4 regions of the Methylococcus sp. EFPC2 genome follow, and region 3 is predicted to be linked to each of the others. Evidence: riboswitches for the same ligand, from Rfam matches in the RefSeq annotation. Region 3 holds a riboswitch; each other region holds the start of a gene.

Region 1 (5,544 bases), 260 kb from region 3:
TCCTCGTCCTGGTTCGGCGGGAGCGAAACCGACCGGGCGATGGCCCGCAGCTCGTCCAGGCGGGCGCTGGACAGCTATCGCGCCGACCCGCAGCAAAGCACCGACAGTGCTCCGCGACGGCCGTCGAGCTGGAGCTCCGGTTCCGGCCGTTACGGTGGCTGGGGCGCGCGTACGCCGTCTTACGGCGATACGGCCGGCGACTACCGTCTGCGCGGCTGGAGCATGCCGCCGGCTTACGCACGATCGGCGGGCGAACGCTTCGGCCCTTGGAGCGCGGTGTTGTTGTGGGGGCTGCTGGATACCCTGTCGCGCCCCGGCCACGCGGAATTTTTCCATCACCACTATGACGATCCGGGTTACCGCGCCTGGCGCACCGAAGCCGACGAGCAGGCCCGGAACAACCCGGAACTGGGCCAAAAGCTACACGACCTCGATAGCCACCTCGCCGCCCTGGAGGGGCAGCCCCGCAATCCGGGCTATCTGCCGCCGGATGTCGACCAACCCGAGGAGTCGTCGTCCTTTCCCGCTTTACTGTTGATCGCCGTCTGCGTGCTGGTCGTTTACCTCGGCTGGCGCTATCTGTCCGGCGACATTGCCAAGGGCAAGAAAACCATGCTCGGTCACTCGCAACGTACGCCTTACCGTCCCAAATGGTTCCGTGTCGGCATGACCGTGCCGGTGGATCCTTCGCTATTCATCCTCGCCGAGTCCTGCACCTCGGTTCGGTCACCGGAAGCCGCTACCGCCAGCGGCCTGATATCGGTAAGCAGTTTGGGGGTCGCGCTCAGTGACGGGCTGAGCTGGCATCGCCTTTACCTCTCCGCGACGAGTTTTTTCCAGGTGCATCTGGACGAACAAGGGAATCCGGACGAGTGCCGGTATTTTTCCCTGCTGGACGAAATCACCCCCGCCGACCAGGACGAGTGGGGATTCTGGCTGGATCGCACCGAAGGCATGATAGGCTGGCCGGAATTCCAGACCAAGGACGGCAAAATCTATCAACGCGTCTGGACGCCGGGCGGCGGGCAACGGTCCGCGCCGCGCGAAATCGACGAAATCGTGGAGACCGCCGAGGGCAGCCGGAACCGCCGCCAACAGGCCATGCTGTATGCCCGCGAAACCGGCGCGACCGCTCCCGCGCCGAAAACCGAATATCTGCTGGCGTCCGCCATCGAGCAGGACGGTGCCGCCTGGGTGGCGATCCATGTCGGCATCGACGTCAGTATCAGTGCCCTGCAACTGAGCTAAAACCATCGTTCTCTAGTATGGAGTTCCCGCCGTGACCGAAACTTTTTCCACCCTCTGGCAGACGCTCGGCAGCGGCCTGCCCATCCTCTTCCTGCATTTATTCACCACCGCCGCGCTGCTGATTCTGGGCGTCGGCTGTTACGCCGCACTCACCCCGTTCCGCGAGCGCGAGCTGATCGCCCGCGGCAACAAGGCCGCCGGCCTGGTGCTGGGCGGCTCGCTGATCGCCGTCGCCATACCGCTGGCAGCTACGCTGGCGACCAGCAACATATGGCTGGACATCGTCTTGTGGGGCACGGTGGCGGTCCTAATCCAGTTGACCGCGTTCATCGCATTCGCCGCCGTGTTCCGTAATTTCCGCGTGGCCATAGAAGAAGACAATGTCGCCGCCGCGTCGGTGCTGGTCGGCGTGCAACTCGCCATCGCCCTGCTCAACGCCGGCGCCATGGCCGGCTGAATCCCCGCTTTCGTCATAATGTAAGGAGAAACGCATGTTCAATTTCGTCCGCAATCTCATCGGCGTGAAGGCCGACCACGCTGTACAGGCCGGCATCGAAGCGCTGGTGCGCTGGGATCCGAAAGGCGCGACCGAGGCCGAGCTACGCACCATGGAGCAGCACCTCGACGAACTGGGCCTGGAAGTCGCCGAGGCGCGCGCGGGCTACGACCGCGAAAAGAAGGAGGCCGATGCGATCAAGACCCTGCTCGACCAGCGCATCGCGGCCGCCGAGTTGCTGCAGAACCAGCTCACCGCCGAAGCCGACCCGGCGCGCAAGGCGCAGATCGAAAAGAGTCTGGCCACGCTGCTCGATCTGCTGGAGCAGATGACGCCGGAGGTCGAGCGCGAAGCCGCCGAGGCCGTGGATGCCCAGGATTTCCTGGCTTTGCTGGAAAAAACCTATGCCGATGCCGGCGCCAAGCTGAAAGAGGCGAGGGGCCAGCTCGAACAGGCCGAGCGCGACATGAAGCGCGCCGAACAGCAACGCGATCTCGCCGAGCGCCAGGCGGAAGCCGCCCGCCGCGCCGCCGGACTGAGCAGCACCACCAATAGCCTGAACGTGGCCTTGAAAGCGATGAAGGAATCCGCCTCCCATGATCTGGCCAAGGCGGAAGCGGCCGGCGCCAAGGCGAGGCTGCTGGCACCGACCCGCCCCGAGCAGGACGATGCCAACATCGCCGCCGCGCTGAATGCCGTCAGCGGCGCCCTGCCGCCCGCGCAATCGGTCTCCGATCGGCTCGCCCGCCTCAAGACGCTGCAGAAATAGGGCTTCCCGGCGGCCGTCACGCGATCCTCACCGGAATGTCACGCGCTTGTCACACGGGTGAGCGATCGTGCACCCGTCACAGCGAGTGTGCATGACGAGCCGAAGCCGGGAGGTACAAGGTGAGGAATAATCTGGGGTTTTTGCTGTTTCTGGCCGTAGCTGCCAGTTTTTCCGATCTCGATGTGGGCGCCATAACACGGCCCGTCGCCCAATCGTTGGCCGATGCCGGCGACTGGGTCACATCGCAGTCCACGCCGGCACTCCGCTAGGGTGCCGCACCATACGGCTGGCGGCGTCCCCCGGCGAGACGCTGCCGCCTCCCGCGATGGCTCGGCCGGAGTCCGTTTCGGCCCATAGTCATCAAATCACAACATTCTCTTTTCACAATAAACCGTTGGGCGACGGGTGCGCGGTCCTGTGCCGCTGATCCCGGGCCAAGCGGTCCGCGCCGCCCGCAATTCTCGCCTTGACCTTATCTTATGCGGCCCTATGGCCGATGCAGAGATTGCCATGCAAGAGCTATCCGACATACACATCATCCGCCGCTACGACGAAGAGCTCTACGACCTGCACAGCCGGGTCATGGAATTGGGAGCCCTGGTGGTGAAGCAATTATGCGCGATCCTGGACGCACTCAAGGCCGAGGACGCCGAACTGGCCCGGCGGATCATGGCAACCGATCATCAGGCCAATCTCATGGCGGCCGATGCCGACACCCGCGTTTTTTCCCTGCTCGCCCGCCGTTGTCCGGTGGCCAGCGACCTGCGCCGCGTCATCGCCGCCGCCAAGGTGGTCAACGACCTGGAACGGGTCGGCGACGAAGTGGCCAAGGTCGCGCAATTCCTCGTACATGCCTGTCGGGAGACCGGCACGGATCCGCATCCCGGCATGCTGCGTGAAATCCGCGTCATGGGAAAGATGGCGGTCGGCTTGCTGCGGCAGTCCCTGCAGGTATTCGACGTGGAAGACGAGGAACTGGCGCGCCGGCATGAAAGGGAAAGCCGGGAAATGGACGGTGAATTCCAGTCCGCGCTGCGCAAGCTGATTACCTACGTCATGGAGGACGCCCGCAACATCAGCAACGCCATCGAGATCGTGCTGGTGCTGAAGGCCCTGGAACGCATCGGCGATCACGCGCAGAAGATCGTCGACTACGTCGTGTTTCGCCGGGCAGGCGAAGACGCGCGGCTCGCCGAGTTGGCCGCGCCGGAGTGATGCTACCGCATGTGCATATCCGACCCGTAAGGGGTGGTCGTTGTCATCAAACTTTCGTATTTCTGTAAACAAACCTTCACTGCGCTGAAAACTAGCGCCGTTAAAGTGGCTCTGCGTATGAGGAAAGAGAACTGGGCGCGGCAGCCGTACGCCGGGAAGCGTGCCGTAATCCAATGAGGGACAGAAAGAGGCTCAGGGAAGGCTGACACAGTAAAGCCACACCCGTCGCGAGGCGGGGCCGGAAAGCTACGGGTCTCCAGTCAGACAGCCGGGTTGCCAATCGATAGCGGGCATCCGGCAAACGCACTTCTAGGCGCCCATGTTCGGCCATCGAGCCGATGGGGCGATGGACTCAACCTTAAGAAACACTGATTTGGAGATAGTATGAAAGTTAAAGTTTTAGTGGCCGGCTTGGCCCTGGTAGCCGCTGGCAACGCCAACGCTTTGATCAACACCGGCTCCACCAGCTCTGGTGAGCTGTTCCTGAGCGTATTGGACCAGACCGCACAGGTTTCCTACTCGCAGGATTTGAACATCGATCTGTCCGGATTCCTCACCAACACCAGCGTCGGCGGATTCAATTCCAACGCTTCCTGGAGCGTAGCCCTGAGCCCGGCATGGAGCAGCTTTTTCAATGCCGCCAATGCCGGCAGCATCGTATACAACGTGGCCGCTACCGATCTGGACAACGGCAAGCTGAACAGTCTGGATCAGACCTACGGCTATCTGTCCTCGTTCAAGACGTCCAATCCGGCTCCGGTACCGGCAAACAACGTAGCCGTAGTTTCTACGCCTGGCCAGGAAATCGCTTCCAGAGCATTGATGTACAACGCCAATCCTGCTGACGCAGAGGCGTACACCCCCGCCGCCGCAGCCTATTACGGCAATACTTGGGGCAACACCTTCAACACCAAGGTACCGACAACGCAGAATAACGAAGGCCTCTTCAATCAGGTCCTGAATGCCGTATTCCACGGTCTGTCCTCGACCCTGGGCGTGGATCAGGACACCGGCGACTTCTTTGTGCAGGACCGCTTCGACGTGCTTCCGGGCCAGTTCCAACTGACCGCGAGCGAGCTGAAATATACCGTAGCGCCTACCGCCGCCGTGCCGGTACCCGCTGCCGCCTGGTTGTTCGGCGCCGCGCTGACCACTCTGGTGGGTGCCAACCGCCGGCGCCGCGTACTCCCCGTCTAAGCGCTTCAATGGCGTGACTGAGCGCTTCTCTCCCTGTTTGCCGGGATAGAGGCGCTGTCGGAGCCCGGCCTATCGTCATAGGCCGGGCTTTTTATTGGCTATGTCTACGGTAAAGGTTGAAACGGGCTCTGTGCGAATTGCGCATGGTCTACGCTCCCCTCCCCGAGGAAGGCATAGGTATCTACACAAGTCCCTCTCCCTTTGGGAGAGGGATTTAGGGTGAGGGCAAAGCGCCTAATTTTCATAGACTTTTTCGTAAGCGTTGAGCGCTCAGGCCCTCACCCCTGCCCCTCTCCCAAAAGGAGAGGGGTGAAAATCAATGCGTTGAGAAGATGTGTAGATGCCTATGCCCAGGAAGGGGGAGGGCCAGGGTGGGGGTTAAGCCTTGATCTGTGCGCTGACCTTCGACCTTGCTTCGTCGCCCGAGCATCCCCGCATCCCAGCCGTCCCCCTTGCGGGGGGGAGGGAGGAGCGAAGGCGTCAGTCGGCAAAGCATTATTGAAGCCGCTGCTGCGTGAAAGTCCGGTAGCAGACACGCGGTATGCCGAAAAGTCATTTCAGCGCTTAATGCACGCATAGCCTTTTTATTGGTGCGCCCGGCAGCGTGCCTCCTACCCGA
Region 2 (5,544 bases), 1.0 Mb from region 3:
CCGCGACGACCCAGCCGCAGGCGGGAGGCCGGGCGCGCGGCGCGGCCGCCGGAGCCATGGCGGGCGCGGCCAAAGGTAAAAGCAAGGCTAACCAATACGGCAACGTCCCCGATGAAGTCGCCGAGGAATACACCAAGAACCAAATGAAGGATGCCGCCAAAATGGGCGCCGCCGCGGGAGCGGCCAGGCAACGTCAGCAGCGCCGGCAGACCGCGGCCCAGCAACAGCAGGGTTCCGATGCCTACAACCAGGCGTATGCCTCCTGCATGGCGGCGAAAGGCTTTCCGGGGCAGTGATTATCAAGATGGCCCGAGATCCCCGGTCTTTCTCTGCGGGAGCGGGATTTAGCCCGCGAAGATCGCGGCCTGAAGGCCGCTCCCTCCATGACTTATTGGGACCGGGTTGCCATGAAAGTCGCGAAGCGAACACTTTGATTTCCCCCTCCCTCCGGGAGAGGCCACCCATGCCCCATGGCCCGCGGATTGTGGCCCTGGAACCGAGCGTTCACGGGAGCGACTGCCATACAAGGCAGTCGAGTCCCGCGCACCTTCTCTCATCAGGCCCTTCGGGCCACCTTCTCCCAAGCGACTAAAGCGACGCTTTGCGATTGGAGAAGGAGATATGGAGCGACCTTCGGTCGAAGGTTTCTGGTTAGGGAGGGGGAGGGAAGCAGCTTGTGGCGCGAGTGTTTTCATCGGCAGGGGTGGCGCGAGCGCCGTAACCCGTTAATAGCCGCGGCGGCCAAAGGCGGATTTCGTCCCGCTCGCCATGGCGTAGGCAGTGACATGAAAGTGCTTCGGCAATCGATCTGTTCCGGCGCGGGCATCAGGGGCGAACAGGCGTCGTCATACGGGACGCGTTTGCTGCTGAGTCTGCTGCTCTGCGGAGTCCTCGCTGGTTGTGGGCTGGTTAAGAACACCTTCGAGCTTCCCGACAAGGCGATCGCGAGCATTTTACCGCGGACCCAGGACGGCAAGGCGGTCGATCCGGTCGAGTTGCAGGCGCGCTTGCTACGATTTGCCGACAATTATCTCGACGACGTCCGGACCGCGACGGGGCAGTTGCACCGCGATGGAGAGGGTCTTGATCCCATGGAACTGCAGACCCTTAGGCTCACGCATACCGGCGATGTGCTGGAGGTCGCCACGGGACAGAATACCTTTGCCAACCTTCTGGACATGGTGGTTCTGATCGACCTGGTCCGCATGACCGTGGAAGATATTTGGGTGCCGAAGGAATACGGTGCTTCCGCTTTGCCTCTGCTGCAGGTCAGTCGGGCGGCGGAGGCCGAAATTTGGAAAATCGCTTCGGGCGCCCTGCGGCCCGAGCAATTGGCCGAACTGCGTGATGCCATCGCGACTTGGCATAGGGAGCATCCCGATATCAAGGCGTTGCGTACGGTGCGCCCGCTGGGATTTGCGGCCGAAGTGGCCAAAGCCAATCGGCCCAAGGAAGGGATGTTTGTCAGCGTTTTCAACCTGCTCAACGTCGATCCCCTGGCCGGCCTCGATCCGGCCACCCGTGAACTGGCCGAGACGAGACTTTTGGGTGAGCGAGCGCTGTTCCTGGCTCAACGCATGCCCAGGCTGATCCGCTGGGAAACCGAGGTGCTGACGCTCAGCACCGCGAAACTGCCGGAAATCCAGCAATGGCTCGGCACTACCAGCCAGCTTGCGGTAGCCGGAGATCGAATCAGCCGTGTCGCGGAGCGATTGCCTTCCGTGATCGGGAAGGAGCGGGAAGAAATCCTCCGGGTTCTCCAGTCCGAGGTTCTGGGCCTGACCGTCCTGTCTACCGAAGCCCGGCAGGCCATGGCCACCGGCACGCAAATGGCCGATGCCGCCAGCGGTACCCTCAAAAATTTCCAGGATGTGCTGGAAAAGTTCGCCTCGGGCCCCCGGGAGCCGGGTTCGGAGCCGTTCCGGATACGCGAGTATACCGAGGCGGCCGCCGAAATCGGGGCCACGGCGCAGCAACTGGGCAGGCTGCTGGATTCCCTGACCCAAAGCCTGGAATCCGACCGGATCGCGCAACTGGACGCCTTGGCCCGGAAAACCCAAGAAAATGCCAGGGCACTGGTGGATTACGTCTTCTGGAAGGCGGTTTTGTTGGTCTTGCTCAGCTGCGGAGCGATACTGGCAACGGCTTTGCTTTACCGTACTGTGGCGGCGCGGTTCAGAGCGAATGGAGCTCCTGATAATCAGGCAGGCGGATGACACAGCCCACTCTTGGGGCTCGGCAGGAGGAAGCTCGACGGGGTGCGCAATGGGAAGGCGGTTTTCCGTGGCCGCGGCACGGACAAGCCCGGGCTAATTAGGGCCGGCAGGCGCCTGGCGGCCGGCGAGTTCCCGCTCGATGAGATCCTTCGCGAGCCAGGCAGGTTTTTTTTCCTTGAGCATCGTCAGGAAGGGCGTTTGCATGTGGGGAATCAGGAAAGGCAGCCATTTTCCCACCAGGCCCGGCTCGGAAAGCCAGCGGCGCAGGTTGCGCGAACGCTGCACCGACAGCGGATGATGCACGTCGCCGCTTAGCTGCTGGCGGACTTCGGGTTCGGGCGGCAGGGTGGCGAAGAAATCGGCCTGGGTTTCCACGGTCGCACGCTTGTTGAAGAGCAGGAGCAGCACCGTGGCAAATTCGTCGACGAGTTCTTCATTGTCGTTGAAGGGGTATTTCCACTGCGTGAAGAGCACATGGCTGATTTCGTGCATCAGTATGAACAGCACGAGGTCGTTCAGCTTCGATTTATCCGCCAACGCATCGGAGACTTGTTTGACGTACTCCAGGCATAAATAAACCTGGTCGCGGCTGCCATAGGCGTTGGCGCGGTTGCAGCGCACCAGGTTGATGTTTAGGTCATCAAACACGAAGGCCTTGCGCAGGTTTTCGGTCAGGCGCGCGAAGGCCTCGGTAAGCCTGGCGCCGGCTTGCGCGCCCTTTTCATCCCCCGATTCCTCGCGCCGAGGGATAGCCGGGGTATCCAGGGAGGCCTTGGCGTCGAGGGTAAACGAGCGTGGTGCCTCGCCCTGACGGTTGTCTACCACGAGGTAGTAATCACCGCTGCGCGGCGCGACGATGGAAAAGTCCGTCTTGTCGCTGACCTGGGCCTGAAACAAGGCTGTTCGGGTGGTCTGTACGCGCGCATATTCGCGGTATTCTTCAGCGCTCAGGAGCATGACGCCCACGCGGCCGTTGATTTCGAGAACGACGTGGAGGGTGGCGTCGCGATTGAGGTTGCTGAACCGGACGCCGGTCCATTTGCCCGCATCGACCTGGCTGGAAAATCGCACCGACTTTTCGGCCGCCAGGGCAGGGGCGGCCGCCAGACAGACGAGCAGAAGGAGACGGACAAACACGCTGACGACGGATTTCATGGCGGCATGCCTAGTCGGATGGAGGGCAAATGAGCTTCGCGCATTGTAACGAAATATCAGGACGCGCCGGCAGTCGCACACCTGCGTCAGTGCCCCCTAAGCCTCGGAATACGTGTAGCGCCTTTGGTTCCTTATCGTTCGTGGGATGGTGCGATAAATGCCTATGAAAATGCCCATTGACTTTGTTTTTGAGTAAGCATATTTATGTGCCCCGCACGAGTTTCTCGATGCTGATTCGTATTTGGAGAACGTTACAGTGAGTCTGCCAAACCTGTCGCGAGGCAGGGACGGAAAGCTACGGATCTTTGAACTTCGTTGCTCTGCCGGCAGGAGCGTCGGACCACTGAAAGGCGATGACGTCCTTTCGGGTTGACGGTTCAGCAGCCAAGAGTTTCAACGACTTCAAAGATAGCCGGGTTGCCATCTTCAGTTCATCGGAGATGCGTAAACCCGGCTTTTTGCGTTTTAGGAGACGGGTTTAGGGGAGGTCAGAAGAACAAATTCAATCTGCGCATTCCGGCGGGGCGGCCGGACGTGGTTTCATTCGGGAGATGTGTCATGGCCTATCCATTCGAGCAAATTCGTCGCGATTTATCCAACGCCAAGGCAGCTGATCGCAGCGCGAGTTGGTGGGGACGCATACGCAAGGCCATGTCCCTGCCGGGCGGTGCAAGGCACGACACTGCCAGTTCCGGACGCGTGATGTTCGAAGCGCTGGAGCCGCGCATGCTCTTGTCCGCGGATCTGGCGCCGGACCTCGCCAGTGGAGGCGCGCAGGATGTGACGCTGCGCTTCGATCAACTCGCGAACGTGTACCAGTTGGTCGACGCCCAGAGCCAAGTCCTGTCTTCGGTCGCGGCCACGGCGGCGGACGACGGTCTGACCATAGCCGGCAGCGCCTCTCCCGACACCTTGCGCCTCGATCTGCAAAGCCTGCAATCGCTCAATATCTCCCTGCTCGATGATGGCCCGGGCGCAGACACGCTGATCGCTTCGGCATGGGCCGACGAGAGCTTCAACTTGTCCGGCACCATCCTCGCCGTCGGCGACAAATCCTTCGACCTGTTCGGCTTCGAGAACCTTTCTCTGCTGGGCGGGGCAGGGGACAACGCGTTCGCCGTCGATGGCTGGAATGGTGCGGTGGACGTCGACGGCGGTGCCGGCAACGACACCCTGGAAGGACCGGCGGCCGACTCCACCTGGCAGATTTCGGGCGAAGGCTCGGGAACCGTCGGCAACGTGGCCTTCGCCGGTATCGAAAATCTCGCAGGCGCAGCCGACAATCAGGATACCTTCGTCTTCCAGGCGGCGGGTGAGCTGAGCGGATACGTCGATGGCGGCGAAGGCGGTTACGACCTGATTGAACTGAGCGACGGCATTTTTGCCAACGTGAGCTTCGTCGCGACAGGCGTGGATTCCGGCACCATCGCTCGGGACTCGGACTCGCTGAGCTATACCGGCTTCGAGCCCATCATAGACGCGACTGGCGGCGCCAAGACGCTGTTTCTGCCCGCATTGCCGGCGGGCTCGTCCGACCGCATCACGCTGCTCGATCAGGGCGCGACCGATGACGGCCGCTTCGCGGTCAGTGTCGATACGGCCGAGGACATTATCTTCACCGCCGCGGCGAGCATTACCTCGCTGACGATCCAATCGCTCGACGGCGACGACACGATCGTCGTGCAGGCGCTCGATACCGACTTCACGGCGCCGGTGACGATAGCGGCCGGAGCTGGGGACGACGATATCACGCTCGCCGAACTGAGCCCGGGCGTGGTCTATACGGTGAACGCCGGCGCCGGCGACACCGATTCGTTGCGCTTCGCCGGCTCGGGTTCGCTGGTCCTCACCGACACTGCGCTCGACACGATCGTGCTCGACAGCGTCGAGCGCGCCTACCTCGGCGGCGGTTCGCTCAATGCCGCCGGATTCAGCGGCCAGGTGTTTTTCAGCGCCAATTCGCCGCAATGGGTCGAACAAGGCCCCCGGCCCTATGCCACGGGCCTTGCGACGCCATTGCTGTGGGACCCGGTGGCCGGCGCGATCCAGGCAATCGTGGTCGACCCGGCGGACCGCTTCACGACCTACATCGGCACGACCAACGGCGGGGTTTGGCGCAACAGCGGCGGCACCGAGGTGCTGTTCGATCTGAACAGCGCGACCCTCGACCTCG
Region 3 (5,544 bases):
CCGGCTGTCCGGTTATGGCGCCTTGAGCGGTGGGCTGACCTTGTCCAAGCAGTTCAACCGGGGCATACGCCTCGATTTGGGCGTGGAGTATTACACCCACCAGGGCGACTTGAAGCTCGGCGGAGGCGGTGAGAGCGATTACGCCGATTTCAGCTACTGGATGACGAACGCCCGGCTGAACATCGATTTGTCCGCGCCGGGTCAGATGTTCGGCGAGGGCGCGGACGACGAGCTACATCATCACCATCACCACGGCATCCATGCCCCGGCCGGCCTGATGTATGCGCATATGCTGGACAAGGCCGGCGACATCATGGTCGGCTACCGTTACATGTACGGCAACCAAACCGGCGATATGCGGCACGGAGACTCGCGGGCGAGCGATGCCCGGGTGCGCGGCGCGGCGTGCGGTTCGTCGCTTTGCAGCGAGCGGCCGACCGAGATGAGCATGCAAATGCACATGCTCGACCTGATGTACGCGCCGACCGACTGGCTGAATCTCATGCTGATGCCGCAGCTCGTCGACATGAAGATGAAACTGGAGCCTTTGGCCGGCGCGACCGGGGAAAGCGAACACGGCGGCGGGCACGAGACGCACGGTCTGGGCGACACGCTCATGGCGGCCATGGTCAAGGTGCTCGATCTGTCGGGCCATCATTTCGTGCACGTGGGGGTGGGCGTGAGCGCGCCCACGGGCGACGTGGACGCCACCCTGGATGGCAGGGAGGGCGGCGAACTGCAGGACTACGGCATGCAGCTGGGCAGCGGCACCTGGGATTTCAAGCCCAGCCTCACCTATCTCGGCCATGCCGGCGACTGGTCCTGGGGGGCGCAGGTGAATGCCACCAAGCGCCTGGACAAGCGGAACAACAGCGGGTACGTCCTGGGCGATCAAGTCCAGGCCAATGCCTGGGGCAGCTACAACTTTACGCCCTGGCTCACGGCCTCGGTGCGCGGCGTTTACACCGAGCAGGGCAAGATCCGCGGGGAACTCAATCGCGATCACTCGCACAGCGCACCGGTGGATTTTCCGAGCAACTACGGCGGCAAGTTCTGGGATGTAGGTTTCGGCCTCAATCTCGCGGTGCCGAGCGGGGCGTTCGCCGGGCATCAACTCAGCGTGGAATGGCTGCAGCCCGTCGCCGACAAGTTCAACGGCTACCAGCTTGAACGCGAGGGTTCGCTGTACGCCAATTGGAACTACGCGTTTTGATCGCGGGTGGCTGATGGGCACGCTGCCGCTTTGCCCATCCTACGTCGAAAGGTGGTGGTGTAGGATGGGCAAAGCCGCAGGCGTGCCCATCATATTTACCGGGGTCGCGACTCATGGAATACCGGCGCTTGTATCAACCGGGCTCGCGGTATTTCTTCACGGTGGTAACCGAGGGACGACGCCCTTTGCTCGTTGACCATATCGAACGCTTGCGGGATGCATTCCGACTGGGTATTTCGCGTTATCCGTTCGAAGTCGAAGCCATCGTCGTCCTTCCCGATCACCTACACACAGTTTGGCGGCTGCCTGAGGAAGACTCCGATTTCTCCCGACGTTGGATGGCGATCAAACGGAAGTTTTCCGCGGGTTTGGCTGCGGGTGTCGTCAACGCCTCCAAGGCATCGAAACGCGAGAAAGGCGTGTGGCAACGGCGCTATTGGGAACACTGTATTCGTGACGAGGACGACTGGCGGAGACATATGGATTACATCCATTACAACCCGGTTAAGCATGGGTATGTCTCCGCGCCGAAAGACTGGCCGTATAGCTCGTTTTCGCGCGCGGTTGCCCGAGGTTGGTATTCCTCCGACTGGGCGGCGCCCGTCGAAATATTGGATGCGACGGATTGTGAATGAGCTGATGGGCACGCTGCCGCTTTGCCCATCCTACGAAAACTACAAATTTCGTAGCGTGGGATGGGCAAAGCACGCAGGCGCGCCCATCGGAATTCTGCCGACCAGCCGCATTAATTCGTAACTTGCAACATTTCCGCTTCGCCTTCAGGGCCATGGGCTGTCCCTGCGAGATCCAGCTCTACGCCGACGATCCCGCACCGGCCAGCCACGCCGCCGAGATCGCGATGGCCGATGTGGGGCGGCTCGAAGCCAAATATTCGCGTTACCGCGAGGAAAGTTTGCTTTCCGCCATCAACCGGGTGGCCGCCAGCGGCGGAGCCATCGAAGTCGACGCCGAAACGGCGGGTTTGCTGAACTACGCCGACACCTGCTACCGGCAGAGCGAGGGTTTGTTCGACATCACTTCCGGTATTTTGCGGCGCGCCTGGCGTTTCGATAGTGGACAACTGCCGGACCAGGCTCTGATCGCCCGGTTGCTGGTCGGCGTGGGCTGGGACAAGGTGAATTGGCGCGCGCCGGTATTGGAGTTCCCCCAGGCCGGCATGGAGCTGGATTTCGGCGGCATCGTCAAGGAGTACGCGGTGGATCGCGCCGCGGCGCTGTGTACTCAATCCGGCATCGGGCATGGCGTCGTCAATCTGGGGGGGGATGTCAAGTTGATAGGCGGCCGCCCCGACGGCCGTCCCTGGCGGGTGGGCATCGCTCATCCGAGGAAGGCCGGCGACACCCTGTTAACGCTCTCGGTAGAACAAGGCGCGGTCGCCAGCAGCGGCGACTACGAGCGCTGCGTGATCGTGGACGGCATCCGTTACGGTCATATTCTCAATCCGAAAACCGGCTGGCCGGTCGGCCACTTGGCGGCGGTCAGCGTGCTGGCCGAGCACTGCGTCGTGGCCGGTAGCGCCTCTACCATAGCGCTGCTCAAAGAGGCGGAAGGACCCGCCTGGCTGGAGTCATTGGGACTGCCGCATTTGTGGATGGATGTCGAGGGACGCTTGGGCGGGTCGGCAGGCTTGATCAACCAGGTGGCGGGTGGCTGAAGCGCGCGCATTAGTCACTCCGGATCTGAGAGACATGGCCTGGATCGGCTTTTTCCGTAAGGCAAATACCCGGTACGAGCCTGAAAAACTGTGTCATATGCCACAGTTTCGCCGGGCCGTACTCGTTGGTCGTGATATTTAATTTAGTGAAATCAATAAAGTATCGAACTTGGCGAGATGATTGCTATGAGTTTATGGACTGACTGGTGAGCCCCGCTTCGTCCGGCGCAGGAATCGACCTCGTCGATGCATGGATAGCTCAGGACCGCCGACGTTCAGGCGCGGATGCCCGCATCCCGAATCCCCCTTAACCGATTCAAGCTAAAGCACTTAGGAGCGACAAGTACATGAACATGTTCTCGATGAAACCGTTGGCGGGTCTTTTGATGGCCGCCTGCGCCGCTTTTTCAGGCAATGTCCTGGCTAGCACCGTTAACTTTACGGGCGTTGCAACCGCAACTTCAGGCCACGCCAACACGGATTCAAGCAGTGGGTCTTTTGTACAAGACGGTGTGGTGGTGGGTGTGGTCGCCGATCCGACCGATTCGGGGGCACACTTTCACCGGGCAGGGCTTAGCTCGGACCGGGAGGCCCAGTATCACCCGGACTCCACCGGCATCTATGTCCGCAGAGAGGACAAACAGAATTTCAGTCTGCAGTCGATCTGGCTGGATGTGACGAATGGCGAAACTCCCGCCGGTGTTAATCCCGGCAGCTACGTCATTTACGGTTACGCCAACGCTGTCAACGATCCTTTACTGTCGAACAGCGCTACCGGGGAACCGGAATGGGGCCAGGTAACCCCGGTTGCGACTTATAGCTTTGCCAATGACGGTGTTTTTGCCGGCAACGTTAGTCTTGCCACCTTGGACCCGGCTTGGGGCAATATCGGCGCCTTCTGGATTCATTTCGCGGGATTCCCGCACAGCCCGACGACGAATTATCTGACGAGCGTCTATCCGGATTTCGATCTCCGGGTTGACGACATCGTTCTCGGAGATGTCGTCCTGCCTCCGCCGGCATCGGTTCCGGTTCCTGCGGCGGTCTGGCTGTTCGGTTCCGCACTGGCCGGAGTGGGAGCGATCAGTCGCCGCAAGAAAGCCGCTTAATAGGGCCCAATGACCGGCTCCCGGACAGTGTCGGGAGCCGGATCGACCGTCTCAACCCCCGAGTGTCTCTTGGCCTCGGGGGTTTTTATTGCCCGCTTATTTGACGATGCGAACCATTGGATGGGGCAGGATGTGCCGGCTCCAGTACGTCGCCTCGGCATCACGGTGTGTGATTCAACCCACAATCCGGCACCCCCCGCTCGCCGGGGAATCGCGTTTCCCGGCAAAACATGGGGTTACTGCACGGACAGTGGATCGGTCGGGGTGAGGTATTTCACACAGACTGTGTGATATCGCGCAGTCGCAATCAATGCCCGCGTGTATCTAGTTGATTCTGATTGTTGTTTTCATGGCACGAGACCTGCTAATTATGCTGCGTGCCTACAAGGTAGGGGGCTCTCGCGGGTTGTTGCCGCGCGCTCCCGGGGGTCGGTCCCCTAGGGATACCGAAAGACAGGAAGTCGAATGTACCAATCGCCACACCCGTCGCGAGGCGGGGTCGGAAAGCCACGGTTCTTGTGAGAAATCAAGAAGGCCGGGCCGCCTCCCATAGGTGATGGGGAGGACCGCAGTGCAAGCCCAACCAAGGAATTCGCGCTGCGGACATCACTGTTTGTTCGTTAATCCAATTAAACAGTGACCAGGTGATTTTAATGATGAAATCCGCTTTTGCATTCAAAACGCTTTCCGCCGCCGCCCTCGCGCTGATGGCCGGCTCCGCCGCCGCTCACGTGGGATACGGCACCGCGCTGTACGACCAGGCTACCGACACCTATGCGCCCGCCGGTTCGGCCGGATTCGATCCAACCGTCACCAGCAATGCCGGCTGGATCGCTGGCCAGGCCAATAATGGCGTCAACCGTACCGCTTTCGTCGATACCCTGGCCGACACGCACAACACCCGTGCCCGTTGGTTCAGCCTGACGCAGGAGTCCCTGGTCAGCTTCACCATCACCGGCACGGCCAATGCCAATGGCGCGTCCATACTCAACCCCGGCTTCTCCCTTTACAGAGGCACGACGCCGATCTCTTCGTCCCATGATGGCGCCGGCGACCAAAACGACTTGTCCGCGGATGTGATTGCCGCGCAAAACGGAAATGCGGCCTTCCAGGCTTATCTCGCCGCTCGGGCGCCGTTTGCCGTATGGTCCCCGTTCTACGATGCCAATGACGAAATCGCCGCCGCCGGCGGCGGCGCGCCGGATGCGGGCGGGCCGAATTGGGGCGTGTTCAACGGCAGCGACGATTTCACGCTGGCCAACAATGCCGGTCAACTCAATACATGGGATTACATCTCTTCCGCCGGCGACGGTCATGGCGACGACGCCCTGGACAACCAGATTTCCTTTTCGGGCACCTTGGGACCGGGAGTCTACGCAATCTTCATCGGCGGCAGCAGCCTGAGCGAACTGGGCGCATTGTTCACCGAAGTGCAGCAAGGAACGCCCAACGGCAACTTCAGTAATGCCGCCGAGGTTAACGGCACCAACTACGGCGCCGCTTATGCCGCGCTTCGCCAGGCTCGCAACGCTCACATCGACTTCGCC
Region 4 (5,544 bases), 1.2 Mb from region 3:
CGAAATTCCTTACAGCGAATTTCTCAAGCGCGTCGCCGAACAAAAAGTCGACAAGGCCGTGGTGACCGAACAAGGCATCTCGGGCGAACTCAAGCCGGAAAAGCCCGGCGAGGAAGCGAAGCGTTTCTTCACCGTGCCCTTGTGGAACCAGGACCTGGCCCAGGCCCTGGAGAAACAGGGTGTGAAATATACCGTCCGTTACGGCAGCAGTTGGCTGGGCAATTTCGTGCTCAACTGGCTGCTCCCCCTGGCGCTGCTATTCCTCATCTGGGGCTGGTTGGCGCGGCGCTTCATGGGCGGAGGCGGTCCCGGCGGCTTTCTCAACATCGGCAAAAACCGGGTGCGCATCCAGGCCGACTCACTGTCCAAGGTCAGCTTCAAGGACGTCGCCGGCGCCGACGATGCCAAACAGGAACTGGGCGAAACCATAGAATTCCTGCGCGATCCCAGCCGCATCCAAAGGCTGGGAGGCCGCATGCCCAAAGGCGTGCTGCTGGTCGGCCCACCCGGCACCGGCAAGACCCTGCTGGCGCGGGCGGTCGCGGGCGAGGCGGGCGTGCCCTTCTTCAACATCAGCGGGTCGGAGTTCATCGAGATGTTCGTCGGCGTCGGCGCCTCGCGCGTGCGCGACCTGTTCGAGCAGGCCCGGCAGAAAGCGCCCTGCATCATCTTCATCGACGAACTGGACGCCATAGGCCGCTCGCGCGGCGGACCTGTCGTCATGGGCGGCCACGACGAGCGCGAGCAAACCCTGAACCAGTTGCTCACCGATATGGACGGCTTCGATCCCTCCGTCGGCGTGGTGGTGCTGGCAGCGACCAATCGTCCGGAGATCCTCGACAAGGCCTTGCTCCGCTCGGGCCGCTTCGACCGCCAGATCGTGGTGGACAAACCCGGCCTGGAAGACCGTATCGAAATCTTGAAACTGCACACCAAGGCCATGACGCTGAGCAAGGACGTGGATCTGCGGGTGGTGGCCCAGCGCACACCCGGCTTCGTCGGTGCGGACCTGGCCAACATCGCCAACGAAGCGGCCATCATCGCGGTCCGGCGCGACCGCAACAGCGTGGCCCTGGAAGACTTCGAGGCGGCGATCGACCGCGTGCTCACCGGCCCGGAAAAGAAAAACCGCACGCTGAACGAGCCGGAAAAGCGCCGGGTAGCCTACCACGAAGCCGGCCACGCCCTGGTGGCGGAAACCGTGCCCACCGGCGAACCGGTACACAAGGTCTCCATCATCCCGCGCGGCGGCATGGCTTTGGGCTATACGCTGCAACTGCCGGTCGAGGAGAAGTTCCTCTCCACCGAACCGGAGCTGAAAGACCAGCTCGCCATCCTGCTGGGCGGCCGTACCGCGGAGGAACTGGTGTTCGGCCACGTGTCCAGCGGCGCGCAGAACGACCTGGAGCGCGCCTCGGAGATCGCCCGTGCCATGGTCTGCCAACTGGGTATGAGCAAGAAGCTGGGCCCCTTGGCCTACGGCAAGCGCAATCGCTTGGTCTATTTGGATGTCGAGGGCGCCGAGGAGCGCAATTTCAGCGACGAAACCGCACGCCTGATCGACGCCGAAGTCCGCGCGCTGGTGGAAGAAGCCCAGGATCGGGCATCGCAGATTTTGAGCGAGCAGCGCGCCGTGCTGGACAAGCTGGCCGCGGCGCTGCAGGACAAGGAAGTCATGAGCGGCGAAGAGATCAAGGCCATCATCCATGCGGGCTCCCGCGTATAGGCGCCCGACTTCCCTCGGCCTCAGGGCGACCGCTATCGCCCTGAGGCTGCGCCCATGCCCAACACGCGCCGCGTTCCGCTAGGCTTTTTTCTGCTCCCGGCTAACCATCCCAGCCCCGCCGATGCACTGGCGAACAACACCCATGCCCCCGGAAGCGGCACCACGGCGACCGGCGCGGTACGCACCGACCAAACGTAAGCCTTGCTGGTCTTGTCAAAGCCGAGCCCGCGGCGTCCGGTCGCGGTAGAAAAGACCTCCACATATTTCGCATTGGCCGGATACTCGGTGTCTCCCAGCCAGTAGAAGTCGCTCCGTACGTTCTGGAACAAATCGTAATTGGCCGCCCTCGCATGCGTGCTGGTGATGGGTCGGTCCGAACGTCCCCCGAGTTCATTGAAAAACAAATGCCGCAACTCGCTGCCCGGAGCGCCGGTTGAGAGTTCGTAGGTAGTCGGCAAGCGCCAGCCGGTCGCGCCATCGCCAAAACGGACATGGCTGTTGACGTAGGTCACGAAGGCTTGCGCCCCCCACCAGTTCATGGCGCCGGTCGTGGTATCGAAATCGGTAGCCGAGAGCCGGTAATTGCCCGGCCCGGCGTTATCGTAGGCATTGGGGGTATCGTGGACGACCCCACGTACGCCACTGATGACCCCACGGACGAGAGCCTCGGCACCGCCCGGATGCCGGTCGGCCAGCGTCTTGAAAAAGTTGGCGTCCTTGACCCAATAAACATTGAGGTCGTCGTCGTAGATCTGGCCGTTGCTGACGTCGATCAGCGCGGCCTGGGCGGAAGAAAGGGACAACAGGCTGACCGCGGCGATCAGTGGTAATCCGAACGCCTTGGGCGGGGTAAAGATACTCACAGGCATACTCCTGACCGGTAAGGCCTGACAGATGGGTTGGAGGAAGTTTCGAACCTTGCCCGCCATGAGTGGCGGACGTTCCCTACGTTCGGCAGAGGCAACCCGGCTGTCTTGTCATCCTAAGACCCTGAGCTTTCCGGCCCGGCTTCGCAGCCGGTGTGGCGCGCGGCATGTACCGCACCAAGATGGTACGCGAGCGTCCAGCATGCATGCAACAGGAAGGGGATACCGGGTATGAGATACCCGTTTTCGGCTCCTAAACGGCTCGCCGGCTCGGCGTGTGAAACAACCGGCCGGTCGCGTGCGTAAGGCTCAGATGTCGAAGAGTTTCAACACCTGGTTGATCTTGTCGCGGGCCTGATGCAGGACGTTGAGGGAGTGTTCGGGGGAGAGGGCGCCGTCCTTGAGCTTGCCGCAGGCGGGAATGGAATTGATGGCCGGCACCGCATTCATCCGCGCCGTTCCTATGCAGGCGTGCAGTTTGGACAGGATGACGATGTCGCTCAGGGTCAATTCGGGACCGCTGTCGTGAAACCACTCCTCCGCCAATAGCGGAATCTCGACCAGCTCCGTGGGAAAGTCCCAGCGCTCCAGCACATACGACCCGAGGGGCCCTCTCAGCCAGGGCAGAATGGTGGTGATGTCTTCCGGCGTCCAGTAGTCGCGCGGGAAGTTTTCGGCGAAGTAAAGCAAGGGAACGGTGCCGATGTCGCATAACAGACCGGCAAGCAAGGCCTCTTCCTGGTCGAAACGTCCGTTTTCCGCCGCGAGCACGTAACACAGGCCGGACAGGTAGATGCTCTGCTTCCATTCATCCCGCAGCAACTGGTTGATGAAGGGGTCCTTGCAGCGAAAAATCTGTTTCAGCGTGTAGCCGATGACCAGGCTTCGGGTCGCCCTCACACCCAGGCGCACCACGGCGTCCTGACAGGTGGTGATGGGTCTCGTCGGCAGATAGAGCGGACTGTTGGCCACACGCACCAGTTTCGCCGAGATAGCCGGATCGATCTGTATGATGCGCACCAGCTCTGCGATATCCATATGGCTCTCGACCGCCTTGCGCAACTTGAGCGCAACGTCGGGCAAGGTCGGCAACTGCAGTTCGTCGCCGTGGTAATGCTCGTAAAAGGCCTGGAACAACCGAATGGACCTGACTTCATCCGGGATGGATTCGTCCAGCAGCTCGACGACGGCCGGCTGAGACGACGAGATCCCGCCATGTCGGCTCATGAGCTTTGGCGATACCCGCAACACCTGCACGTCGGTCAAGGCGGTCGCGGTGGCGCTGTAGCGCCGGGCGCTGCACAGCGGGAACCTCGCCTTCGCCGTGCGGGCTTGGACCTCGTAGCGCTTGCCGTCGCCGAGTTCCATCAGCACCGTACCTTCCAACAGATAAAACAGGCTTTCCGAGGCGACATCGCGACGGAACAGCACGCTCCCCGGCCCGAAGACTTCTGAAAAGCGATCCGTGGCAAAAGCGGCCACTTCCTCCTCTCCCAGATTCCGGATGGGGAACAGCTGGCCGAGCATTTCCAGCGTCACCGGCACGGGCTTCAGCGTGGAAGGCACCGCCTGTGCGACGGGTTCGATCGCGGCCGCATCGCCCGAAGGCGCTTCCAGGTCCTCGCTCTTTTTGGAGCCGAAAATACGCGAAAACAAACTCATAGGACTAAGCCGCCTGCCTCAATTCCGTGATGACCGGGCACACATCATGACAACAGGGGCACGATGAGCAGGGCCACGATATTGATGATCTTGATCATCGGGTTGATGGCGGGGCCGGCGGTATCCTTATAGGGATCGCCCACGGTATCGCCCGTCACCGCGGCCTTGTGCGCCTCGGAGCCTTTGCCGCCGAAATGGCCATCTTCTATGTATTTCTTGGCGTTGTCCCAGGCGCCGCCACCGGTGGTCATGGAAATCGCCACGAACAGGCCGGTGATGATGGAGCCGATCAACACGCCGCCCAAGGCCTCCTTGCCCAGCACCAAGCCGACGATCAAGGGAATCGCGATGGGCAGCAGGGACGGCAGGATCATCTCGTGGATAGCGGCCTTGGTCAGCATGTCCACGGCCTTGGAATAATCCGGCTTGGCGGTGTAATTCATGATGCCGGGTATCTCCCGGAACTGACGGCGCACCTCGTTGACGATGCCGCCGGCCGCCCGGCCTACGGCTTCCATGGCCAGGGCGCCGAACAGATAAGGCACCAGTCCGCCGATGAACAGGCCGATGATGATCTTGTGGTTGGACAGATCGAAGGCGATGCCGCCGCCCAGGTTGTGGGTGTAGTCGGCGAACAGCACCAGCGCGGCCAATCCGGCGGAACCGATGGCATAGCCCTTGGTGACGGCCTTGGTGGTGTTGCCGACGGCGTCGAGCGGATCGGTGATATCGCGGATCGCATCGGGCAGATCGGCCATCTCGGCGATGCCGCCGGCGTTGTCGGTGATGGGGCCGTAAGCGTCGAGGGCGACGATCATGCCGGTCATCGACAGCATGGCGGTGGCGGCGATGGCAATGCCGTACAGACCGGCCAGGGCATGCGCGCCCCAGATGCTGGCACAGACCGCCAGCACGGGCAGGGCCGTGGATTTCATCGACACGGCCAGGCCGGCGATGATGTTGGTGCCGTGACCGGTGGTGGACGCCTGGGCGATCTGGCGCACCGGGCCGAATTCGGTGGCTGTGTAATATTCGGTGATCACGACCATCAGGGCGGTCAGGATCAGGCCGATCAGGGCGGAGAAATACAGGCTGTGCGCGCCTATGCTCTCGCCGCCGAAACTGACCCCGCCGCCGAACAGGACCAGGGTAATGGGATAAAAGGCCAGGGCCGCCAAGCCGCCGGACACGATGACGCCCTTGTAGAGTGCGGTCATGATCTTCTTGCCGGGCTCGACCTTGACGTAGTAGGAGCCGACGATGGAGGTGAGGATGGATATACCGCCGAGG

Evidence for each region. A riboswitch is a leader RNA that binds a small molecule or an ion and turns the genes downstream of it on or off. The one in region 3 is predicted to bind cyclic di-GMP.
Region 1: another riboswitch for cyclic di-GMP. It lies ahead of JWZ97_RS19125 (hypothetical protein); the one in region 3 lies ahead of JWZ97_RS17835 (VPLPA-CTERM sorting domain-containing protein).
Region 2: another riboswitch for cyclic di-GMP. It lies ahead of JWZ97_RS03255 (OmpA family protein); the one in region 3 lies ahead of JWZ97_RS17835 (VPLPA-CTERM sorting domain-containing protein).
Region 4: another riboswitch for cyclic di-GMP. It lies ahead of JWZ97_RS12475 (DUF1566 domain-containing protein); the one in region 3 lies ahead of JWZ97_RS17835 (VPLPA-CTERM sorting domain-containing protein).

What each region holds. Positions count from the first base shown of each region.
Region 1 covers NZ_CP070491.1:4,415,542-4,421,085, forward strand. The annotation lists gene JWZ97_RS19105 (DUF2491 family protein) at 1-1,248, shown strand, start outside; gene JWZ97_RS19110 (DUF350 domain-containing protein) at 1,280-1,705, shown strand; gene JWZ97_RS19115 (hypothetical protein) at 1,740-2,513, shown strand; gene phoU (phosphate signaling complex protein PhoU) at 3,024-3,728, shown strand; cyclic di-GMP riboswitch class I at 3,934-4,009, shown strand; gene JWZ97_RS19125 (hypothetical protein) at 4,113-4,925, shown strand.
Region 2 covers NZ_CP070491.1:730,445-735,988, forward strand. The annotation lists gene JWZ97_RS03240 (hypothetical protein) at 1-296, shown strand, start outside; gene JWZ97_RS03245 (hypothetical protein) at 786-2,216, shown strand; gene JWZ97_RS03250 (DUF4344 domain-containing metallopeptidase) at 2,310-3,371, opposite strand; cyclic di-GMP riboswitch class I at 3,626-3,796, shown strand; gene JWZ97_RS03255 (OmpA family protein) at 3,930-5,544, shown strand, end outside.
Region 3 covers NZ_CP070491.1:4,151,738-4,157,281, forward strand. The annotation lists gene JWZ97_RS17815 (DUF3570 domain-containing protein) at 1-1,213, shown strand, start outside; gene JWZ97_RS17820 (transposase) at 1,327-1,848, shown strand; gene JWZ97_RS17825 (FAD:protein FMN transferase) at 2,001-2,888, shown strand; gene JWZ97_RS17830 (hypothetical protein) at 3,236-3,997, shown strand; cyclic di-GMP riboswitch class I at 4,464-4,545, shown strand; gene JWZ97_RS17835 (VPLPA-CTERM sorting domain-containing protein) at 4,651-5,544, shown strand, end outside.
Region 4 covers NZ_CP070491.1:2,923,272-2,928,815, forward strand. The annotation lists gene ftsH (ATP-dependent zinc metalloprotease FtsH) at 1-1,726, shown strand, start outside; gene JWZ97_RS12475 (DUF1566 domain-containing protein) at 1,759-2,589, opposite strand; cyclic di-GMP riboswitch class I at 2,683-2,762, opposite strand; gene JWZ97_RS12480 (HDOD domain-containing protein) at 2,902-4,254, opposite strand; gene JWZ97_RS12485 (sodium-translocating pyrophosphatase) at 4,299-5,544, opposite strand, start outside.